DNA from 3 places in the Micromonospora sp. NPDC004704 genome. Region 2 is predicted to be linked to each of the others. Evidence: riboswitches for the same ligand, from Rfam matches in the RefSeq annotation. Region 2 holds a riboswitch; each other region holds the start of a gene.
What was found. Region 2 has a riboswitch for cobalamin ahead of cobN (cobaltochelatase subunit CobN). Riboswitches for the same ligand answer to the same signal wherever they lie in the genome.

Region 1 (7,606 bases), on a different contig from region 2:
GGACTTCGCCGAGTACGTCTTCGGGGTCGTACTGCTCAACGACTGGTCCGCACGGGACCTGCAGAACTGGGAGTACCGCCCCCTCGGTCCGTTCCTGGGCAAGTCGTTCGCCACCTCGATCTCGCCCTGGGTGGTGCCCCTGGACGCGCTGGCGCACGCCTGGGTGCCGGCGCCGGAGCAGGACCCGCCGGTTCTCGACTACCTCCGCGACGACCCGCACCTCGGCCTCGACCTGCGTCTGGCCGTGGACTGGAACGGCAGCCGGGTGACCGAGCCACCGTTCGCCGGGATGTACTGGACCCCGGCCCAGCAGTTGGCCCACCTGACCGTCAACGGCGCCTCCGTACGCCCCGGCGACCTCTACGCCTCGGGAACGGTGTCGGGCGAGCGCCGTGACCAGGTCGGGTCGTTCCTGGAGCTGAGCTGGGGCGGCAGCGAGCCGTTGAAGCTGACCGACGGCACCACCCGTACCTTCCTCGAAGACGGCGACACCATCACCATCACCGCCACCGCACCCGGCCCGGACGGCCGCCCGCTCGCCCTCGGCGAGGTAACCGGCACCGTCACTCCCGCCCGGCGGTAACCCCTTCCGGATCGCGCCAGCCCGGCTATAGCGAGTCGAACTCGCACCGACGGTCGGAGCGACAGCGCTCGTCCATCGATTGTGGAACGGACGAGGTGCGCTGTCCGTTGCGCCCATCGCACACGAGGTCCGTAGGGCTGCCGCTGTTCTCCGGCATGTTGCAGTCGGTAACGCGTGTCGCACTCTGCGCCGTGTAAGAATACCGGCTTGTGCACAAATATGTGCATAAACGTGGACCAAAGGGGTATAAAATGCAGATCGATCTCGCGCGCGCGACGTGGCGTAAGAGCACCCGCTCGAACGACCAGGGCTGGTGTGTGGAGGTGGCCGACAACATGGCCGACGTCGTGGGTGTCCGCGACTCCAAGGACGTCACCGGCCCGGTGCTGGCCTTCAGCCCGAACGACTGGTCCGCGTTCGTCGGCGCGGCACGATCCGGCGCCTTCGACGGCTGATTCAGACCAACCGCAACGTCTGGTTTTCGGGCGGCCCCGCCCATTCCGTGACTGGCCGGGGCCGCCCTTTTGCGTCCGGCGCCGGTTGCCGCCAGCGCCAGACAAGATCAAGACCTCGCCGGTACGGGATAAGCGGCTGCGCCGCCGTCGCGCACCTCGTGTGCCCAGGCGAGTTGCGGGCACCCGGTGGGCGTGCACTGCCAGCAGGTGCCCGGATTCCAGGTGTTGCCGCCGGGTTGGTGCTGGCGGATCGTCAGACCCGCCGCCATCTGAAGCGTCGCCACCGTGATCGGCTCAAGGTTGCGGCTCACCGGGCCCTCGCCCGAGTTCTCGCCTCGCGGAGCAGGGCCTCCACCCGGGCGAGGAGTTCGACACACGGTGGGTGCCGCTCGGCGGACTGCCAGGAACACTCCGGCAGATGCCCGGTGACCCAGACCTCCTGGTCGTTGGAATGGGCTCGATCGATGTGCACCCTGAGGACGTGCAGGTCGACGGTCTCGCCGGGATCGCGACCGGCGCAGTGCGACCATTCGCCGGGCAGGAGCCGGACCGGCGTACCCGGGGGTGGGTCGAAGGTGCCGATCTCGACCCGCGCACCACGGAGAAGGTGGCAGTCGCCGGGGGCGGCGCATCGGTCACACATCCGGTTGTCGCGGTGCGCGTCGATGATGCGGTGCGATCGGCCTATGAGCACGGGCCAGAGATGCCGCGAGAAGATGATCATATGCGCCGCCTCGGCCAGCCGGGTCCCCGGTTGATCCCGCGACGACGGCTCGACGGGTCGGACGCCGGACTGTCGTTCTCGTCGTGACGGTCGGACTGGTTGTCGGGCGGGGACGGCTGCTGTTGCGGGTCCGGATCCTCGGGATCGGACTGGCCGGCCAGGGCTGTGCGCATCTCGCCTCCAGACCCGCCCGCCCGGTAGTCGGGCATGGCGAATCGCGCCCGGTTCGGGCGTGTTTCGGTTGATTATCGGGACAACCTGAGTCTTCCTCGATCCGTTTCGGTGACGCAATGGTCACCACGGGATGTGGTAGAGATAGGTACGAATAGCCGAGGCCCGACATCGGGCGAGTGCGCATCGTCTTTGCCGACAGCACGACCGGACGAGTGGACGGTGCACAGGCCGGGGGGAGCACCATGCCGGAGTCCGTTGTCGGGTCGACCGTCCCACGTCGACAGCTCGGCCGGGAACTGCGTCGACTACGCGAACACGAGGCCCGCATCCCGCAGGTGGATGCCGCCCGCGCGCTGGAGTGGTCGGTCACCAAGCTGTGGCGTCTCGAAGGCGGCGAACTGGCCGTACGCGCGCTCGACGTGAAGGCCATGTGCGAGCTGTACGGCGCCGACGAGCAGACCACCACCGCCCTCACCGCCATCGCCCCGCACACCAAGTCCAAGGGCTGGTGGCACGACTACGCCGACCTGCCACCCTGGTTCGAGATCTATGTCGGTCTCGAAGAAGCGGCCACCGCGCTGCGTTGTTACCAGACGGGGTTGATTCCGGGTGTGCTACAGACCCGCGAGTATGCAACGGCGATCTTTGCCAAGGACATTGGCGGTGTGCCCAGAGACGAGATTGAGGGACGCGTCGCCGTGCGTCTGCGCCGGGCGCGGCTGCTGACCCGGCTCGACCCGCAGGCGCCGGACTTCACGATCGTGCTCGACCAGTCGGTGATCCTGCGCCCGGTCGGCAGTCCGGCCATCATGGCTGGTCAACTGCGTCGGGTGGCAGAGGCGAGCGAGCTGCCAAACGTGTCGATCAGGATCGTGCCGTTCGAGGCCGGTCTGCATGGTGGTGTGATCTCCACCGGCGCGTTCACCATCCTGGACTTCGCCCGCCGCCAGGAACCGACCACCGTCTACGTGGAAGGTTTCACCGGCGCACTATTCCTCGACAAGCCGACCGAAGCGGATCGATACACTTGGGCATTCGATGATCTACTGTCGGCATCCTTGGACGAGGCCGCTACCCGGGACCTCCTTCTCGGCACCGCGAAGGGATACGAGTCATGAGTAATCTGGTCGGTGCCCGGTGGCGTAAGAGCAGCCGCTCCAACAGCCAGGGCGACTGCGTTGAGGTGGCGGACAACCTGGTGGGGGTTGTCGGGGTGCGTGACTCGAAGGACGTGGCTGGGCCGGTGCTAATGGTGGAGCCGGCGGGCTGGGTGGCGTTCGTTGCCGGTGCGAAGTCCGGTGCGTTCCGGCGCTGAGGGTGGGCGATGGTGATCCACGCGCGCTGAGCTGTTCTGCGGGTGGTCGGGAGAACGGCTCAGAGCGCAACGATCATCGTTTGACTGCCGTATGCCGCGCCAACTGACATGCTTCGACGTCTCGGCAGGGAGTGAGTCGTGATCGATCTTTCGGATGCCCGTTGGCGCAAGAGCAGCCGTTCAAACGACCAAGGTCAGTGTGTTGAGGTGGCGGACAACCTGGTGGGCGTAGTTGGGGTGCGTGATTCGAAGGATCTGGCTGGGCCGGTGCTGGTGGTGGAGCCGGCGGGTTGGGTGGCGTTCGTCGCCGGTGCGAAGTCCGGTGCTTTCCGGCGCTGAGGGTGGGTGACGATGATCCACGCGCGCTGAGCTGTTCTGTGAGTGGTCATGAGAACAGCTCAGCGCGCAATGATCATGGTTGCCCGTACGCGTGCTGCTGCCGCCTGCTGGGGAACTTGCAGCTCCGGATCCTCGACGTACGTCTTGTAGTGGGCTCAGGTGCCCTTGTGTCGGGACGCGTCTCTGGACAGTGGAAGTTTGCCGACAAACCCACGTTTAGCTGTGACAGGCAAACCGGGGGTTTGAGTGAAACTTTGCCAATCCGCTGTGAAAGGCCCTGCACAGCGCAGGCGGTCTCAGGATTGTGCCGGGCCGGTGGAGCCCGCGTCCGAGTTGATCGTGCCGGGGTCGGTGGGGTCCGGGGCGCTGCGGATTCGGCTGACGAGTTGTTCCAGGGCGGCGACCTCTGCCCGTAGGGCGGCCCGCCCCTGCCGGGTGAGCCGGAGCCAGGTACAGGGGCGGCGCGCCTCGTAACCCTTAATCACCTGCAACAACTCGGCCTGTTCCAGGATCCGCAGGTGCCGGTTCAGGTTGCCGTCGGTGAGCCCGAGTTCGTCCCGCAGGGTGGCGAACTTGCACTCCTGGGTCGCGCTGAGCACGGTGAGGATGCCCAGGCGTACGCGTTGGTGGACGGTGTCGTCCAGCGCTAGCGACGGATGCGGCGCCTGCGGGTCACTCACCGGCATACCTCCGGGACCGCCGGGCGCGTACGGCGGCGAAGATGACCAGCGGCAGTGCCATCAGCACAAGATAGTGGCCCGGTCGGAGGGCCAGTTGGCCACCGAGCGCGTCCGGGTTGCCGTCGAGCAGCACGAACACCCAGGCCGGGAGGCGCCCCAGCGGGAAGGTCCCGCACAGCCAGCTTGCCAGCAGGATGATCCACACTCCGGTCGCCGCGAGGGTGCGACTGCGTTCGCCCCAGGCCAGCGCGAGTACGGCGAACGCGATCGGCACCAGCGGGGTCAGCAGTCCCTGCCACCAGAAGCCGGAGTCGGCGATCAGGTCGTCGGACGGCGGGCCCTTCGGCACCGCCGCGAGTATCGCGAGCAGCACCAGGACGCCCAGGGCGGTTCCCGCGAACGGCCACCAGGCCACCCGGAGCCCCAGTTGGCGGGAGCGCCACCGGTACCAGGCTGCGGTTGCCGCGATCAGCAGCGGCGTGCCGAGGAACCAGAACAGGTACGACGCGAGCGCGCTGCGCTGCTGGTCAGGCAGCCCGGCCCAGTACGGGTACTCGGCGGTGATCGCGTACGCCGGCTCGAACGGGTAGCGGTAGAGGGTGATGCTCAGCAGCAGCAGGGCCGCTACACCCGCTGCCGGTAGCCAGGCCCCGGCGTGGGTGCGGGCATGGGTGCGTCGGCGTAGTCGCCTCAGTTCGACCAGTGTCCGTTCGGCTTCCCCCGTGTCAACCGGGCCCATGGCCCCTCCTCAACTCTGCAACAGTGATTTACTCTGCAATGCAAAGTATGCGGGCGGGTCCCCAGTGGAGGCAAGGCCCGGAGAGGATCAGACGGAGGGACGCCAGCGGTCCTGGTGGATCGCGGCCGACAACGGGCGGCGTTGACGCCAGCCGTGTCGTTCCAGGTCGGGGGTCTGCTCGAAGTGGGTCACCGGGCCGAGGCAGAGCCAGGCGACCGGGCGGATGGTGGCGGGGATGCCGAGCAGCTCACGCAGGAACGGCTCCCGGTAGAACGACACCCAGCCGACCCCGAGCCGCTCGGCACTGGCGGCCAGCCACAGGTTCTGGATCGCCAGGCAGACCGAGTAGAGACCGGCGTCGGCGATCGCGTGCCGACCGAGCACGGCCGGTCCACCCCGCTCCGGGTCGTACGTGACCACGATCGACAGGGTCGACTCGCGTACGCCGTCGATTTTGATCCGGGCGAAACGTTCGGCGGCGTCGGCGTCCAGAGTGGACGCGAAGGTGTCCCGCTCGCGCTCCACGTGCCGGTGGAACTCCTGCCGCAGGTCCGGATCCCGGACCAGGACGAAGTCCCAGGGCTGGGACAGCCCCACACTCGGCGCGGCGTGCGCCGCCGTCAGGACGCGGTGCAGCACCTCGTCCGGGATCGGGGCACCGGTGAACTGGGCGCGTACGTCCCGGCGACGGTGGATGACGTCGTAGAGATCGGTGTCCAAGGCAGGCTCCCGCTGCGCTCGCGCCCCCACAGAGGGGCTGGTGACAGCGAGGCCGGTCTTCGACTTCCGGATCTGCGCTGGTCACCCGCCTTCCCAGCCCTTTTCAGGGCCAGTGGCTGCGTCTCGTACGCGTGGGTGGCAGCTCCCCGGTCACCGCGGCGGGCCCGTGCCGGAATCACACCGGCTTCCCGATTCTCCCCGCTCGCGCGGGGCACCTCGCAACAGTTCGTGCCGGTCCGAACCCTAGCGGGGACGGCTTCCGGATCCGAGCGCGGCGGGTTCGATCGTCACTCGGGTCACGTTCTCGTCGCCTTCCGCGAATGTTCGCGTTAATGGTCGGTCACCCCCCGTACGGTGGAGGTTCGGGAGGTGTGATGGCGACGGTAGCGGTGACCCGGCTGGTGCAGGCGTCCGCCGAGGAGTTGTGGCGGGTCTTCACCGACCTGCCCGGCCGATCCGACTGGCTCTCCACGATCAGCGGGATCGAGGTGCTCACCCCCGGTCCGACGCGGGTCGGCACGGTCTGGCGGGAGAGTCACCATCTGCCGGACGGCACCGAGTTGCTGGAGGAGTTCCGGGTGGAGGAGTTCAGCCCACCGCACCGGCTCACTGTCAGCTCGTCCGGCGTAGGCGTCGACTACCGGACCGCGTACACCTTCACTCCGGTGCAGGGACGGCGTCGGCGGCGGCGCGGTGGCTGGACCGCGGTCAGCGTGGTGCAGGAGGGCGCGGTCACGGCACCGTACGCGCGCCTGCTCGCGCTGGTGTTCGGCGGACTTGCCGCCCGTACCGTCGAGGGCGCGTTGCGTCGTGACCTCGCCGACCTGGCCGCCGTGGTCACCTCAACCAATCATGATCATCGCGGTGACCCGGCTGCTGCCGCCTGACCTGCCAGCCGCACGTCGGGGCTGTCTCGGTAGGGTGCCCAGCGGAGGTACTGGATGCGATCGCGGGGCCGCGTGTGGGGCCGGCGCCGGCCGGCAGTGGTCGCGCTGGTGGCGGTGCTGGTCGTCGCGGCGGCAGCCGTGGTCACCTTCCGCGTGCTCGCCCCCGCCGAGGTGCTCACCCCCGCCCGCGCCGACTATCCGGCCCCGGTGCGGGCGGCGACCGGGGTGGTCGGCACGCTCGCGTCCGCCCCGCTGATCGTGGACGGCCGGCTGCGGGTCTACGCCACCACCCGCCAGATCCGCGCCGACGAGCCGGTCGACGCCCGGACCCGGCGCACGCCGTACTGGTCCTACCGGCGCTGGCCGGCCGAGCTGATCGGCATCGTGGCCAGCGGGACCACCGTGGTCAGCCGCTGGTCGGACGGCGACCTGGTCGCGCTGGACGCCCGTACCGGCCGGATCCGGTGGCGGGCCGACGGGCCACCACCCGGACACGGGTACGACGGGCGCCGCACCGGGGCCAGCACCGTCTACACCCCCGCCGGACTGATCCCGGCCACCGGCAGCGGCGGGCGCGCCGTACTGGTGGTGATCGGCGGGTCCGGGCTGCGCGGTCTGGACCTGGGTGACGGGCACGAGTTGTGGCGGGTCGACATCGACGGCTCCTGCCGGGCCGGGGCGCTCACCACCACCGCCGGTCAACTCGTCACCGTCGACGCCTGCGCGTCGCCCCAGGTGGCGGAGTTCCACGACGTGGAGACCGGTCGGCTGGTGAACCGGTGGCGGCCGGAGGACGCCGGTCCGGAGTTGACGGTGGTGCCGGTCGGCTGCGGCAACGGCGGCTCGAACTGTCCGGCGCTGCGGACCACCAGTGCCGGCAACAGCCGAGGTTGGCTGGTGGACCGGGGCGAGCCGACCCCGATGCCGCTGCTCGATCCGACCGAGGTGGTGCTCGAAGGAGACGTGGCGCTCACCCCGAGCGGGAACGAA
Region 2 (7,606 bases):
TGGAAGTAGTCGTCGGAGTCGGCGATGTCGTGTTCCCTGGTGTCGGTGTTCTTCACCGCCACCGCGATCCGCTTGTACGCCGTCTCCATGTCCCCGCGCGCGGGAACCCCGTCCACGCCCCGGCCGTAGGCGTAACCGCCCCAGACCGCGTACACCTCGGCGAGGTCGGCGTCGTCGCGCCAGTTCCGGCTGTCGATCAGCGGGAGCAGCCCGGCACCGTACGCGCCCGGCTTGGAGCCGAAGATCCGCATGGTGGACCTTCGCTCGTCACCGTGCTCGGCCCGGTCGGCGAGGGCGTGTGCGCGTACGTAGTTCGACTCGGCCGGCTCGTCCAAGCCGGCGACGAGGCGTACCGCGTCGTCGAGCAGGGCCACCACGTGCGGAAACGCGTCCCGGAAGAAGCCGCTGATCCGCATGGTGACGTCGATCCGGGGCCGGCCCAGTTCGGCCGGGTCGATCGGTTCCAGGCCGGTGACCCGACGGGACGCCTCGTCCCAGCGCGGCCGTACGCCGAGCAGCGCCAGGACCTCGGCGATGTCGTCACCGGCGGTACGCATGGCGCTGGTGCCCCACATGGACAGTCCGACCGAGCGCGGCCACTCGCCGTTGTCGGCCCGGTAGCGGGCGAGCAGCGAGTCCGCCATCGCCTGCCCGGTCTCCCAGGCCAGCCGGCTCGGCACCGCCTTCGGGTCGACGGAGTAGAAGTTGCGGCCGGTGGGCAGCACGTTGACCAGGCCGCGCAGCGGTGACCCGCTCGGGCCGGCGGCGACGTAACCGCCGTCGAGGGCGTGCAGTACCGCGGTCAGCTCGTCCGTGGTCCGGTCCAGCCGGGGCACGATCTCGGTGGCCGCGAACTCCAGCACCCGGACCACCGGTTCGTGGTCGGTCACCGAGTCGCCGAGCACCCGCTCGCACACCTCGGTGCCGACGCCGGGGGTCCAGTCCCGTTCCTCCATCGCCAGCACCAACGCGCGGGCGGTCTCCTCGATCCGGTCCACCTCGACCCGGCCGGCGGTGCCGTCCTCGGTCAGGCCGAGCGCTTCGCGCAGGCCGGGCAGGGCGGCGACCTGACCGGCCCACATCTGCCGGGCGCGGAGCATCGCGAGCACCAGGTCGACCCGGTTCTGCCCACTCGGCGCCACCCCGAGCACGTGCAGCCCGTCGCGGATCTGTACGTCCTTGACCTCGCAGAGCCAGCCGTCGACGTGCAGGATGAACTCGTCGAACTCGGCGTCGTGCGGCCGGTCCGACAGGCCGAGGTCGTGGTCGAGCTTGGCGGCCTGGATCAGGGTCCAGATCTGGGCCCGGATCGCCGGCAGCTTCGCCGGGTCCAGGGCGGCGATGTTGGCGTGCTCGTCGAGGAGCTGCTCCAGCCGGGCGATGTCGCCGTAGCTGTCGGCGCGGGCCATCGGCGGGATCAGGTGGTCGACCAGGGTGGCGTGCGCCCGCCGCTTGGCCTGGGTCCCCTCACCGGGGTCGTTGACCAGGAACGGGTAGATCAGGGGCAGGTCGCCGAGGGCGGCGTCGGACCCGCAGGCGGCGGACATGCCGAGCGTCTTGCCGGGCAGCCACTCCAGGTTGCCGTGCTTGCCGACGTGCACCATCGCGTGCGCGCCGAACTCGTCGGCCAGCCACCGGTACGCGGCCAGGTAGTGGTGGCTCGGCGGCAGGTCCGGGTCGTGGTAGATGGCGACCGGGTTCTCCCCGAAACCGCGCGGCGGTTGGACCATCACCACGGTGTTGCCGGACCGCAGCGCGGCGAGCACGATCTCGCCGTCGGGGTCGCGGGAGGTGTCGACGAACAGTTCACCGGGCGCCGGTCCCCAGTGCCGTTCCATGCCCTCGCGCAGCTCGGCGGGGAGGGTGTCGTACCAGGCCCGGTAGCGGCTGGCCGGGATCCGGATCGGGTTGGCTTCGAGCTGTTCCTCGGTGAGCCAGTTGAGATCCTGGCCACCGGCGGCGATCAGCGCGTGCACCAGGGCGTCACCGTCACCGGCGGTCACTCCGGGGAACGCGTCGGGTCCGTCGGCGGGGCCGATGTCGTACCCCTGGTCGCGCATGGCGCTGAGCAGCCGGACGACGCTGGCCGGGGTGTCGAGGCCGACGGCGTTGCCGATCCGGGCGTGCTTGGTCGGGTACGCCGACAGCATCAGGACGATCCGGCGGTCGGCCGGCGGGATGTGTCGCAGCGACCCGTGCCGGACCGCGATGCCGGCGACCCGGGCGGACCGTTCCGGGTCGGCCACGTAGACGGTCAGCCCGTCAGCGTCGATCTCCTTGAACGAGAACGGGACGGTGATGATCCGGCCGTCGAACTCGGGGATGGCGACCTGGGTGGCGGTGTCCAGCGGGGAGAGACCGTCGTCGTTGTCCGCCCAGACGGCGCGGCTGCTGGTCAGGCAGAGCCCCTGGAGGATCGGCACGTCGAGGGCGGCGAGCGCGCCGACGTCCCACGCCTCGTCGTCGCCACCGGCACCGGCGTCGGCCGGGCGGGTGCCACCGGCGGCGAGCACGGTCACGACCAGTGCGTCCGCCTCGCCGAGGGTCTCCAGCAGGGCCGCCTGGGGGCTGCGCAGCGAGGCGCAGTAGACCGGCAGCGGGCGACCACCGGCGTCCTCGATCGCGGTGCAGAGCGTCTCGACGAACGCGGTGTTGCCGGCGACGTGGTGGGCCCGGTAGTAGAGGACGCCGATCACCGGCCCGTCGCTGTTGCGGGCCGCGCGCTCCAGCCGCCCCCATTCGGGGGTCGGCACCGGCGGGGCGAAGCCGTACCCGGTGAGCAGGATCGTGTCGGAGAGGAACCGGTGCAGCTCGGTGAGGTTCGCCGGGCCGCCGTGCGCGAGGTAGGCGTGGGCTTCCGCGGCTACCCCGGCGGGCACGGTCGAGCGGCGCATCAGCTCCGCGTCCGGTGCCTGTTCACCACCGAGGAGTACGACCGGCAGCGCCCCGGCCAGCAGCGCGTCCAGCCCTTCCTCCCAGGCGCGGTAGCCGCCGAGGATGCGTACGACCACGAGGTCGACGCCGTCGAGCAGGGCGGGCAGGTCCTCGACCGAGGTACGGGCCGGGTTGGCCAACCGGAAGTCGGCGCCACTGGCCCGTCCGCTGAGCAGGTCGGTGTCCGAGGTGGAGAGGAGCAGGATCATCGGGCACCGCGCAGGGCGTGGCGTGACATGGTGGTTCCTCCCTCGGGGTCCGCGCCCCGGGTTCGTCGGTTGCGGCGAGGCGCGGACCTGTCGGGTCCGTGCCGTGCCGCGCGGTGACCCGGAGTCTCCTGGCTCCCGGATCGTCGCTCGCCCCGGTCTTCCCGCCCGTGTGGGCCGTGACCGTGTCGGGGTCCGCTCCCCGGTAACAGTGGCGGGACCGCGCCGGGATCACACCGGCTTCCTCCACCTGTCGCCGCGTTCAGCGGTTCTCACTCTCACGAGTCGGACCCCCGTTCGTCAAGCGGTACCCGACAGGGGTGCAGCTGCGCAGGCCGTAGTATCCGCCGGGTGTGGTCACCACGAGGGCGGTCGGCACCGGACGCCTGTCCGGGGACGAGACGCGTACATGCCGCCGCCGACGGCAACCTGGCCCGGGTACGGGTGCCCGGTGGGCGGCTGCACGCCGACCAGCTCGACGCGCTGGCCGCCGCCACGACCGACCTCGCCGACGGCGCCCTGGAGCTGACCTCACGCGGCAACGTGCAGCTCCGTGGCCTGCGGGCGGGTGCGGAGCGGGAGCTGGCCGCCCGGTTGTACGAGGCGGGGCTGCTGCCGTCGGAGAGCCACGAACGCGTACGCAACGTCATCGCTTCCGTACTCAGTGGTCGGGTGGGTGGGGGTCTGGTCGACGTCCGGGCACTGGTCGACGCGCTGGACGAGGGGCTCTGCGCCGATCCGGCGCTGGCCGGGCTGCCCGGTCGGTTCCTGTTCACCGTCGACGACGGTCGGGGGGACGTGACCGGGTTCGGGGCGGATGTGGGACTGCTCGCCGTACCCGGGGGTGCGGTGGCGGTGCTCCTGGCCGGCACCGACACGGGAGTACGGGTGAGCCCACCGGAGGCCGCCTCGACCGCCCTGCTCGCCGCCCGGTTGTTCCTCGCCGAGTCCACCGCGCAGCACAGCACCGCCTGGCGACTGGCTGAACTCGACCACGGCGTACCGAGGGTCACCGCCCGCCTGCGTGCGGCTCTCGACCCGGCGCTGCTCATGCCGCCCGGCGATCTGACAATCCCCGAGTCGCCGACGCGGGCACCGGTCGGGCCGGTGACCCAGGTCGACGGGCGGGTGGCGCTGGCGCTGGTGGTGCCGCTCGGCCGGCTCACCGGAGCCCAACTCGCCGCGCTCACGGCAGCCGCCGGTACGGGCAGCGACGAGATCAACATCACTCCGTGGCGGACCGTCGTGGTACCCGATCTGAGCACCGGCGAGGCTGAGCGCCGGCTGGCGACACTTGCCGCCGAGGGTCTGGTGGCGGATGCCACCGCCGGTTGGGTCGGGGTGACCGGCTGCGCCGGGCAGCCCGGCTGCGCGAAGGCGCTCGCGAACGTACGGACCGACGCCACCCTGGTGCACGCCTCGGCGTCGCCGGGCACGGGCGACCTGCCGGTGCACTGGGTCGGTTGCGAGCGGCGCTGCGGACGGCCGGCGGACCGGCATGTCGAGGTGCTGGCCACCATCGACGGTTACCAGGTCAGCCTGGACGGCCGACCGCGCCCGCGGTCGGCGACGCTGGAGGAGACCGCTGCCGCGATCGCGGCGGCACGGAGGGGTAAGTGATCGACTACATCCGCGACGGTGCGGAGATCTACCGCCGGTCGTTCGCCACGATCCGCGCCGAGGCGGACCTGTCGGGCCTGCCCGACGACGTCGCCGCGGTGACCGTACGCATGATCCACGCTTGCGGCATGGTCGACCTGCCGGCGGACGTCGACCACTCCCCCGGCGTGGTGTCGGCGGCGCGGGCGGCGCTGCGCGCCGGCGCGCCGATCCTCTGTGACGCCGAGATGGTCGCCTCCGGGGTGACCCGGACCCGGCTGCCCGCCGACAACGAGGTGATCTGCACCCTCCGTGACCCTCGGGTGCCGGCCCTGGCTGCCGAACTCGGCACCACCCGCAGCGCCGCCGCCCTGGAGTTGTGGGGCGACCGGCTCGATGGCGCGGTGGTCGCGGTCGGCAACGCCCCGACCGCGCTGTTCCGCCTGCTCGAGATGGTCGACGCGGGAGCGGGTCGGCCGGCGGCGGTGCTCGGCATCCCGGTCGGTTTCATCGGCGCGGCCGAGTCCAAGCGGGCGCTCGCCGACCATGCCGGCCGACTGGAGTACCTGGTCGTGCACGGGCGGCGCGGTGGCAGCGCGATGACCGCGGCGGCGATCAACGCCATCGCCAGCGAGAAAGAGTGACCAGCGTGGACGGCGGCATGCCCGTGGACGAAACGGAACCGGGCCGCCTCACCGGACGGCTGTACGGAGTGGGGCTCGGACCGGGTGACCCGGAACTGGTGACGGTGAAGGCCGCCCGGCTGGTCGAGCGGGCGGACGTGATCGCGTACCACAGCGCCCGGCACGGGCGGAGTGTGGCGCGGACGATCGCCGAGCCGTATCTGCGGGACGGGCAGATCGAGGAGGCGCTGACCTACCCGGTCACCACGGAGAAGCCGGAGCACCCGGACGGGTACCGCGCCGAGATCGAGGAGTTCTACGCGGCGAGCGCGGCCCGGCTCGCCACGCACCTGGACGCCGGGCGGAACGTGGTGGTGCTCTGCGAGGGCGATCCGTTCTTCTACGGCTCGTACATGCACATGCACAAGCGGCTCGCCGGTCGGTACCCGACCGAGGTGGTGCCGGGCGTCACCTCGGTCAGCGCGGCTGCGGCCGTACTCGGGCGTCCGCTGGTGGAGCGGGACGAGATCCTGACCGTGCTGCCGGGCACGCTGCCGACCGAGGTTCTGGCGGAGCGGTTGGCGGCCACCGACTCGGCGGCGATCATGAAACTGGGTCGGACGTTCGGCAACGTCCGCGCGGCACTCGCGCAGGCGGGCCGGCTGGACGAGGCCTGGTACGTCGAACGCGCCACCACGGATCGTCAGCAGTCCGCCCGGCTCGCCGAGGTGGATCCGGAGACGGTGCCGTACTTCTCGCTGGCGTTGCTGCCCAGCCGGGTGCACGAACGTACCCGCGCGGAGTTGGCGGGTGCGGTGGCTTCCTCCGCTGCGGCCGGGCCGATGGGTATTGCCGGAACGGTGGGTGTCACCGAGCCGGTGGGTGCTTCCGAGCTGGTGACGGCCGGGATGGGTGAGGTCGTCGTGGTCGGGCTCGGTCCGGCCGGGCGGGAGTGGTTGACCCCGCAGGCGCAGGACGCGCTCGCCGTCGCCGACGACCTGGTCGGTTACGGGCCGTACCTGGACCGGGTGCCGGCCAACCCGCGCCAGCGCCGGCACGCCTCGGACAACCGGGTGGAGGCGGAACGGGCCGAGTTCGCCCTGGACCTGGCCCGGCGCGGCCGGCGGGTGGCGGTGGTCTCCTCCGGTGACCCGGGCGTGTTCGCGATGGCCGCCGCCGTCCTGGAGGTCGCCTCCGAACCGAAGTGGACCGACATTCCGGTACGGGTACTGCCGGGTCTGACCGCCGCCCAGGCGGTGGCGAGCCGGGTCGGCGCCCCGCTTGGGCACGACTACTGCGTGCTGTCGCTGTCGGACCGGCTCAAGCCGTGGGACATCATCGCGAAGCGGTTGGCCGCTGCGGCCGAGGCCGACCTGGTGATCGCGATCTACAACCCGGGGTCGAAGAGCCGTACCTGGCAGGTGGCGGCGGCGAAGGACCTGTTGCTGGCGCGCCGGTCACCGGAGACCCCGGTGGTGCTCGGGCGGGACGTCGGCGGCTCGGGTGAACGCGTACGCGTGGTCCGGCTCGCCGACCTCGACCCGGCCGACGTCGACATGCGTACGCTGCTGCTGGTCGGCTCGTCCACCACGCAGGTGGTGGAGCGGGGTTCCGGCGATCCGGTGGTCTTCACGCCCCGGCGGTATCCGGCCTGACGCGGTTCCGGGATCACCGATCGGTCGGGAGGTTCGCGCGCGAGGTGCGGCCGGCCGATCGGTAACCCGTCGGCACTCAGGACAGCAGATCGCCGTCGGCGGCCCGTACCTGCTTGTGGAACCGCCAGTGCACGTAGAGCTTCTCGTGGCCCACGCTTATCCTGGGCCAGATCCCCTTGACCGGTCCGAGCTGGCTGTGCCGGGGGTGCCGGGCCAGCACCTTTGTCGGTTTGGTGCCGTTCAGGTTCGTCTCCAAGACCACGATCGCGTGATCGGTCACCGCGACGATGCGACGTTTGGCCAGGGCGATCAGGCCGATGGCACCGAAGGAATTGGCTATCCAGGGATTCAGGCCACCCTGGGCCAGGAACGTGGGTCGCGGGATTTCGCCGGGTTCGAGAAACGGCGCCACCCGCGGACCGAGTTTGTCACTCAGTGCCATATTCATTGCCTTCTCTTCAAGATCCACTTGGGCGAGCATCGTATCTGATCAAGGCGTCGAGCTGGCATTCTCGCTACCGATGCGGGTGCCGGGCTCGGTAATCTGAGCCAATGACGGACCAGGTGACGTACCGGCGCCGATCGGCAC
Region 3 (7,606 bases), on a different contig from region 2:
CCTGCCACCGGCGGTTAAGAACCTCAGCGAGGCCATCCGCCTGCTGAACTACGAGTTCACCCGGGGCTGGGAGCCACGGGAGGCGCGTCGGGCGGCCCTGCGGGCGGTCAGCGACGCGGGCCGGGCCAGGGCCGAGGGGGTCGACCTGTCGGGCACCGTGGTGGTCGCGCAGATCCGCAGTGCCGTCGTCGACCTGCTCCGGGCCACCAGCATCAGCCGCACCGACGCGCGGAGCCTCGTACGCGACGCGTCGAACGGTCAGGAACCCGTACCGGTCCGACCGTGGCCTGGCTGAGTATGACCCGGGACCAGCCGTACGCCGCGCGGCAGCCGCCGCGCCCGTCCGCCCGCTCGCCCGTCAGCTCCGCCGCTCCCGGACGCTGAGGGCGTCGGTGAGCACGATCCCGAACAGCACCGCCACCACCGTGCCGGCAACGGCGACCGGGGCCAGGAAGATCATCGCCGGCGCCATGGCGACCAGGACCACGAGGCCGACCAGCCAGGGGTGGGCCACGTGCACGAAGACCTCGTGCCCCAACATGGTGCGACCGACGAGGAACAGCACCGGGCCGCCGATGATGACCGCGACCCAGCTCCCCTCCATCGGGCCGTACGGGTGCCTGATGATCAACTCGTCGCCGACCGTGGTGAGTACGACGCCGGCCACCATGACCAGGTGTGCGTACCCGGCCCACTTTGTCTCCCGGCCCGGGTCGGCCGAGCCGGTGATGGCACTGCCGAGCTTCTCCCTCGTCCGGTAGAAGTAGATCCACCAGAGCAGGACCGTGGTGGCGAACGCGGTGACGAAGGCGAAGACGCGCTGGGACCCGTAGTCACTGCTCCGGAAGGTCCGGGCGGTGATCACGATGGTCTCGCCGAGCGCGATGATCATGAACTGCCGGTACCGCTCGGCGAGGTGCTCCCCGGCCATGTTCCACTCCCAGGCCGGTGACCGGCCCAGCTTCGGCGTGGGCCAGCGCAACACCGGCACGAGGTAGTCCACGGCGAGCGCCACCGTCCAGAACAGCACCCGCAGCCCGCCGGTGACGAAGGCGCCGACGAACCAGAGCACGCCGGAGACGCCGAACCAGAAGATGCCGCGCAGCGGCCGGTTGCGCAGCCGGTGGTGGCGCAGGATGAACGCGAGCACCACGCTGCGGCCGAGGTGGATCCCGACGTACGCGGAGGCGAAGAGCGGTCCCCGACCGTCGAACGCGTCGGGTATCGCGGTCGACATCACCAGGCTGCCGAACATGATCGCGATGACCAGCAACTGGACGGCGGGCCGCTGCGAGTCCAGCGTGTCCGTGGCCAGGTTGGTGTACGACCACACCCACCAGGTCGCGAGCAGGAGGATCAGTGCCTCGTACGCACCGAGCGGGTGCAGGTCCTCGATCAGCGCCTCGGCGAGCCGGGCGAGGGTGAAGACGAAAACCAGGTCGTAGAAGAGCTCCACGTAGGTGGCCCGCTGCGGTTGGCTCGGGTCGCGGATCAGCGTGGAGCCTCTACCCGTTGTCATGCGCCGCCCGTTCCCACGCTTCCGCCCGCCTCCGGGCTGCCGGTTCGGGCGACAACCGGCCCCGTACCGATCCGTCGTCGCAGCCAGTCGTACCACAGGGCGAGGGCAACCGATCCCGGAATCCGGTGACGAACGGTCCTGCGAGCCCGCCGGGAGCCGTCAGCGGGCGGGAGCGACCAAACGGCGTACGGCGTCCACGATCGTCGTACGCCGGGTCTGCTCGGGTACGAGCTCCAGGAAGTCGGCGCCCTGCATCTGCCACATGTTGGCGAGGTTCTGCACCAGGGCCAGGATCTGCCCGGCGGTGAACCGGTCGGTGACGACGCCCCGACGCTGGGCGTCCGCCACCGCGTCGACCTTCTGCTTCATCGCGGCGGAGGTGGACGCCCGCCGGCCGGCCGAGTCGCCGCGCTCCAGCTCGTACCAGGCCACGAACCGCATCACCTCGGGGTGGGCCAGCCCGCCGTCGTAGAGGCGTGCGGCGTACTCGCCCAGGTCGTCGGCGTCCATCGGGACCCCCGCGACCACCTGCTCGACGATCGCGTCGAAAACCGCCTCGAACAGGCCCTCCTTGTTCTCGTAGAACGAGTAGACGAGGCCGGCGCTGATCCCCGCCCGCTTGGCGAGCCGGTCGACCCGCGCCCCGGCCAGGCCGTACGCGGCGAACTCCGACAGGGCCGCCTCCAGCAGGCGCTGACGTTTGGTCTCCGGGTCACGGGTACTCATGCTCCCAGCTTGCCTACTGAACATTCATTTGACAAGCCGCCTCGACCGTGGATATCGTCGCCTTACTGAATGAATGTTCACTACGAAGGAGGAGCGCGATGCCGAACCACGATCACTGGACTCCCGAGGCGATCCCCGACCAGACCGGGCGTACCGCCCTCATCACGGGCGCGAACAGCGGAATCGGGCTGGAAACGGCACGGGTCCTCGCCCGGCACGGGGCACGGGTGATCCTGGCCGGGCGGAGCCGGGCACGGCTCGACGACGCGGTCCGTACGCTGCGCGCCGAACTGCCGCAGGCGGACCTGGAAACCCTGGTCCTGGATCTGGGTGACCTGGCCTCGGTCAGGGAGGCGGCCGAGCGGGTCACCGCGACCGAGACCCTCGACCTGCTGGTCAACAACGCCGGGGTGATGAACATCCCGGAACGCCGGACGACCACGAACGGGTTCGAGCTGACCTTCGGCACCAACCACCTCGGCCACTTCGCGCTCACCGCCCAGGTCCTGCCCGCCCTACAGCGCTCCCCCGCGGCCCGGATCGTGACGGTCAGCGCGATCGCCGCGACCTGGCGCAGCGGGGCACTGACCGACCTGATGAGCGAGGAACGCTACCGCCCGATGGCCGCGTACGCGAAGTCCAAGCGCGCCAACGTCGTCTTCACCCGGGAACTCGCCCGCCGCCTCGCCGGGACGACCATCACCCCCGTGGTGATCCACCCCGGCGCCGCCATGACCAACCTCCAACAGCACACCCGAGGTGCGCTCCTCCGGGCGCTCAGCGGGGTGATGGAGAGGTTCCTGATGGGCTCGCCGGAGGGCGCCGCGTGGCCCAGCCTCTACGCCGCGACCAGCCCCGACGTCCACGCCGGCGCGTTCATCGGCCCCGCCTCCCGCAACCAGACCGCCGGCACGCCGAAACCGGTCGCCCTGCCGCGCGGCGCCGACGACCCGGCCGAGGGCAGGCGGCTGTGGGCCGACAGCGAACGCCTCACCGGCGTCCCCTTCCCTCTCTGACCGGTAGCGCTCAGTGACGTACGCCGGGGTCCACTGCCCGGGCCGCGACGTGCCGGCAGGGACCATTACGGACGGTGCGGTGGGCGTACGCGGAGTCCGGGCGACCAACCTCGATGGACGCTACCGGGTCCGCACTTACCAACACACCGACACGACATCTGGTGTTCGGTGTCCAGCCCTCCCCCATATATAGTCTGTGGCGCGACTGGTTCAGCCGGGCATCCAACCCGGCTGAGGCAAGAGGGAACCCGGTGGAAGTCCGGGACTGCCCCGCAGCGGTGAGTGGGAACGACAACCGTCACACAGCACTGGGAGACAACCGGCCTCTGCCGGGTGGCCTGGGAAGCGACGGTCAGTAGGGGGTCACGGGTTCCCGTGACCGCGCCCATGAGTCCGAAGACCTGCCAGCCGCGCCGCGCCGGGCCATCCGTGCGCGGCGGTCCGAGGCCGCGCGGGACGGCCGACGGCACAGACGCGCGCCCTCGCGTGCGTCCCTGCCTGCCTGCGCGCACTCCGGACCTCGTCGGCGACGAGCACGAGGAGCGACAGGTGACGGTCACAGAGTTGGTGCCGGACGGCACGACGGCGGACGGCGATCCGCCCGCGCCGGGACAGCGGCGTACGCAGATGCAGGTGCGCAAGCGCAACGGCGCTCGAGCCGGTCGACGTGAACAAGATCGTCCGGGCGGTGGAGCGATGGGCGGACGACCTCGACGACATCGACCCGCTGCGGGTGGCGACCCGGACGATCAGCGGACTCTACGACGGGGCGACCACGGCCGAACTGGTCCGGTTGTCGATCCAGACCGCCGCCGAGATGATCGGCGAGGAACCCCAGTACTCCCGGCTCGCGGCCCGACTCCTGGCCGGATACGTCGACAAGGAGGTACGCGGCCAGGGCATCGCGTCGTTCAGCCAGGCGATCCGCCTCGGCCACGAACTCGGGCTGATCGGCGACGACACGGCGCAGTTCGTCGCGATCAACGCCCGCAAGCTCGACGATGCCATCGACCCCACCGCCGACCTGCGTTTCGAGTACTTCGGGCTGCGTACGGTCCACGACCGTTACCTGCTACGGCACCCGACCGGCCGGCTGGTGCTGGAGACACCGCAGTACTGGCTGCTGCGGGTCGCCTGCGGCCTGTCCCGTACGCCGGGTGAGGCGATCGGGTTCTACCGGTTGATGTCGTCTCTCGCCTACCTGCCGAGTTCCCCGACGCTGTTCAACTCCGGCACCGCGCACACCCAGATGTCGTCCTGTTTCCTGGTCGACTCGCCCCGCGACGAACTCGACTCGATCTACGACCGGTACGCCCAGGTGGCGAAGCTGTCGAAGTTCGCCGGCGGGATCGGGATCGCCTGGTCGCGGGTGCGTTCCCGGGGTGCGCTGATCCGTGGCACGAACGGGCTGTCGAACGGGATCGTGCCGTGGCTGCGGACGCTGGACGCGAGCGTGGCGGCGGTCAACCAGGGAGGCAGGCGCAAGGGCGCGGCCTGTGTCTATCTGGAACCGTGGCACCCGGACATCGAGGAGTTCCTCGAGCTGCGGGACAACACCGGTGAGGACGCCCGGCGTACGCACAACCTCAACCTGGCCAACTGGATCCCGGACGAGTTCATGCGCCGGGTCGAGGCCGACGAGACCTGGTCGCTGTTCGACCCGGCCGAGGTGCCCGAGCTGCCCGACCTGTGGGGCGACGAGTTCGACGCCGCCTACCGGTCCGCCGAGGCCGCCGGCCGGTTCGTCCGCCAGGTCAGGGCCCGTGACCTGTACGGGCGGATGATGCGGACCCTGGCCCAGACCGGCAACGGGTGGATGACGTTCAAGGACCCGTCGAACCGGCTTTGCAACCAGACCGCCGAGCCCGGCAACGTGGTACACCTGTCGAACCTCTGCACCGAGATCGTCGAGGTCTCCAGCGACGGCGAGACGGCGGTCTGCAACCTCGGCTCGATCAACCTGGCCGCGCACGTCGCGGGCGACGACATCAACTGGGAGCGACTGCGCGAGACGGTACGTACGGCCGTGCTCTTCCTCGACCGGGTGATCGACATCAACTACTACCCGAGCGTCGAGGCGGCGGCGAGCAACCCCCGCTGGCGCCCGGTCGGGCTCGGCCTGATGGGCCTGCAGGACGCCTTCTTCGCGCTCCGGATGCCGTTCGACTCCGCGCCGGCGTTGGAGCTGTCCACCAGGATCTCCGAGGAGATCTACCTGACCGCCCTGGAAACCTCCGCCGACCTGGCCGAACAGTTCGGCCCGCATCCGGCGTACGCGCAGACCCGGGCGGCCCGTGGTCAGCTCCAGCCCGACCTGTGGGGCGTGACCCCGACGCAGGAGCAGCGCTGGGACGCGGTACGGCAGCGGATCGCGGCACACGGTCTGCGCAACTCGCTGCTGGTCGCGATCGCACCGACGGCGACCATCGCCTCCATCGCCGGCTGTTATGAGTGCATCGAGCCGCAGGTGTCCAACCTGTTCAAGCGGGAGACCCTGTCCGGGGAGTTCCTGCAGATCAACACCGCCCTGGTACGGGAGCTCAAGGCGCTCGGCCGGTGGACCGAGCAGGTCCGTACCGAGATCCGGCGGGCGGAGGGTTCGGTCCAGGGCATCGAGTCGCTGCCGGCGGACGTACGGGAGCTGTTCCGGACCGCGTGGGAGCTGCCCCAACGGGCGTTGATCGACCTGGCCGCCGCCCGTTCCCCGTACATCGACCAGAGCCAGTCGCTGAACCTGTTCATGAGCGCACCGAACATCGGCAAGCTCTCCTCGATGTACCTGTACGCCTGGAAGTCGGGGCTGAAGACCACCTACTACCTGCGGTCCCGGCCCGCGACCCGGATCCAGCAGGCCACCGTCGCCATCAACCGCCCGGTCGCCGTCGACACCGACGCGGTCGCCTGCTCGCTGGAGAACCCCGAGTCCTGCGACGCCTGCCAGTAGCCCCACCCGCACCCACACGTGAGGCAACACGATGACGAGCACCGACAGGACCTCCATGTTGCTCGACCCGGGGATGGACCTGACCCTGCGGCCGATGCGCTACCCGCACTTCTTCGACCGGTACCGCGACGCGATCAGGAACACCTGGACCGTCGAGGAGGTCGACCTGCACTCCGACCTGGCCGACCTCGGCCGGCTGACCTCGGCCGAACGGCACCTGGTCAGCCGGCTGGTCGCGTTCTTCGCCACCGGTGACACCATCGTCGCCAACAACCTGGTCCTCAACCTCTACCAGCACGTCAACTCCCCGGAGGGCCGGCTCTACCTGTCCCGGCAGCTTTTCGAGGAGGCGGTGCACGTCCAGTTCTACCTGAACCTGCTCGACACGTACGTGCCGGACGAACAGGAGCGGTTCGCCGCCTTCGACGCGATCGAGAACATCCCGTCGATCCGGCGCAAGGCCCAGTTCTGCTTCCGCTGGATCGACTCCATCTTCGAACTGCGGGAGCTGCGCAGCCGCGAGGACCGGCGGGCGTTCCTGCTGAACCTGATCTGCTTCGCCGCCTGCATCGAGGGATTGTTCTTCTACGGCGCCTTCGCCTACGTCTACTTCCTCCGCTCCCGGGGGTTGCTGCACGGGCTCGCCTCCGGGACCAACTGGGTGTTCCGCGACGAGTCGATGCACATGGCGTTCGCCTTCGACGTCGTCGACACGGTCCGCCGGGAGGAACCGGACCTGTTCGACGACGAGATGCGCCAGCAGGTACGCGACATGCTCGCCGAGGCGGTCGAGTGTGAGGTCCAGTTCGCCGAGGACCTGCTCGAACAGGGTGTTTCCGGAATGTCCCTGCCGGACATGCGCGAGTACCTCCAGCACGTCGCCGACCGGCGGCTCGCGCAACTCGACCTCGCCCCGATGTACGGGTCGAAGAACCCGTTCGCGTTCATGGAGTTGCAGGACGTCCAGGAGTTGTCGAACTTCTTCGAGCGCCGGGTGTCGGCGTACCAGGTCGGGGTGAGCGGCACGGTCAGCTTCGACGACGACTTCTGAGCGTCTCCGGTGGTGGGTGGGTCGACGGCCCACCCACCACCGCAAGGTGACACGCGGTGTCGGTCCGCCCTCTGATCGACGCATCTGTGCTACTCGGAGTTCGGGGAGACCCTGCCCGCGATAGAGCCCTGGACGCGGATGTCACCAGCATCGGGGCGTCCCGGTCGAAGACGGAAGTTCTCGACGACCTGCACACCGCCGGGTCCGGCACGGGCGCCGGTCAGCGGGTACGGGCCGGCAGGGTGAACCGCCATCCCTGCGACCGGAGGACGGGAATGGCCTGCTCGACGGCGTCGACGGTCTGGCTGCGGTCACCGCCGCCGTCGTGCATGAGCACGACCGCGCCGGGC

Region 1: another riboswitch for cobalamin. It lies ahead of bluB (5,6-dimethylbenzimidazole synthase); the one in region 2 lies ahead of cobN (cobaltochelatase subunit CobN).
Region 3: another riboswitch for cobalamin. It lies ahead of ACWEFB_RS31235 (ribonucleoside-diphosphate reductase subunit alpha); the one in region 2 lies ahead of cobN (cobaltochelatase subunit CobN).

What each region holds. Positions count from the first base shown of each region.
Region 1 is NZ_JBSGCD010000005.1:301,239-308,844, forward strand. Features, by position in the region: gene fahA (fumarylacetoacetase) at 1-583, shown strand, start outside; gene ACWEFB_RS09580 (DUF397 domain-containing protein) at 835-1,038, shown strand; gene ACWEFB_RS09585 (hypothetical protein) at 1,146-1,349, opposite strand; gene ACWEFB_RS09590 (hypothetical protein) at 1,346-1,762, opposite strand; gene ACWEFB_RS09595 (hypothetical protein) at 1,759-1,935, opposite strand; gene ACWEFB_RS09600 (helix-turn-helix domain-containing protein) at 2,113-3,054, shown strand; gene ACWEFB_RS09605 (DUF397 domain-containing protein) at 3,051-3,251, shown strand; gene ACWEFB_RS09610 (DUF397 domain-containing protein) at 3,390-3,590, shown strand; gene ACWEFB_RS09615 (winged helix-turn-helix domain-containing protein) at 3,887-4,270, opposite strand; gene ACWEFB_RS09620 (hypothetical protein) at 4,263-5,009, opposite strand; gene bluB (5,6-dimethylbenzimidazole synthase) at 5,097-5,729, opposite strand; cobalamin riboswitch at 5,763-5,960, opposite strand; gene ACWEFB_RS09630 (SRPBCC family protein) at 6,104-6,616, shown strand; gene ACWEFB_RS09635 (outer membrane protein assembly factor BamB family protein) at 6,671-7,606, shown strand, end outside.
Region 2 is NZ_JBSGCD010000027.1:56,729-64,334, reverse strand. Features, by position in the region: gene cobN (cobaltochelatase subunit CobN) at 1-3,143, opposite strand, end outside; cobalamin riboswitch at 3,266-3,386, opposite strand; gene cobG (precorrin-3B synthase) at 3,492-4,760, shown strand; gene ACWEFB_RS28690 (precorrin-8X methylmutase) at 4,760-5,383, shown strand; gene ACWEFB_RS28685 (precorrin-2 C(20)-methyltransferase) at 5,401-7,017, shown strand; gene ACWEFB_RS28680 (hypothetical protein) at 7,094-7,486, opposite strand; gene ACWEFB_RS28675 (NUDIX hydrolase) at 7,570-7,606, shown strand, end outside.
Region 3 is NZ_JBSGCD010000034.1:20,837-28,442, forward strand. Features, by position in the region: gene ACWEFB_RS31215 (FUSC family protein) at 1-295, shown strand, start outside; gene ACWEFB_RS31220 (low temperature requirement protein A) at 359-1,519, opposite strand; gene ACWEFB_RS31225 (TetR family transcriptional regulator) at 1,679-2,245, opposite strand; gene ACWEFB_RS31230 (oxidoreductase) at 2,344-3,261, shown strand; cobalamin riboswitch at 3,451-3,684, shown strand; partial or broken gene ACWEFB_RS31235 (ribonucleoside-diphosphate reductase subunit alpha) at 3,865-6,205, shown strand; gene ACWEFB_RS31240 (ribonucleotide-diphosphate reductase subunit beta) at 6,237-7,256, shown strand; gene ACWEFB_RS31245 (polysaccharide deacetylase family protein) at 7,477-7,606, opposite strand, start outside.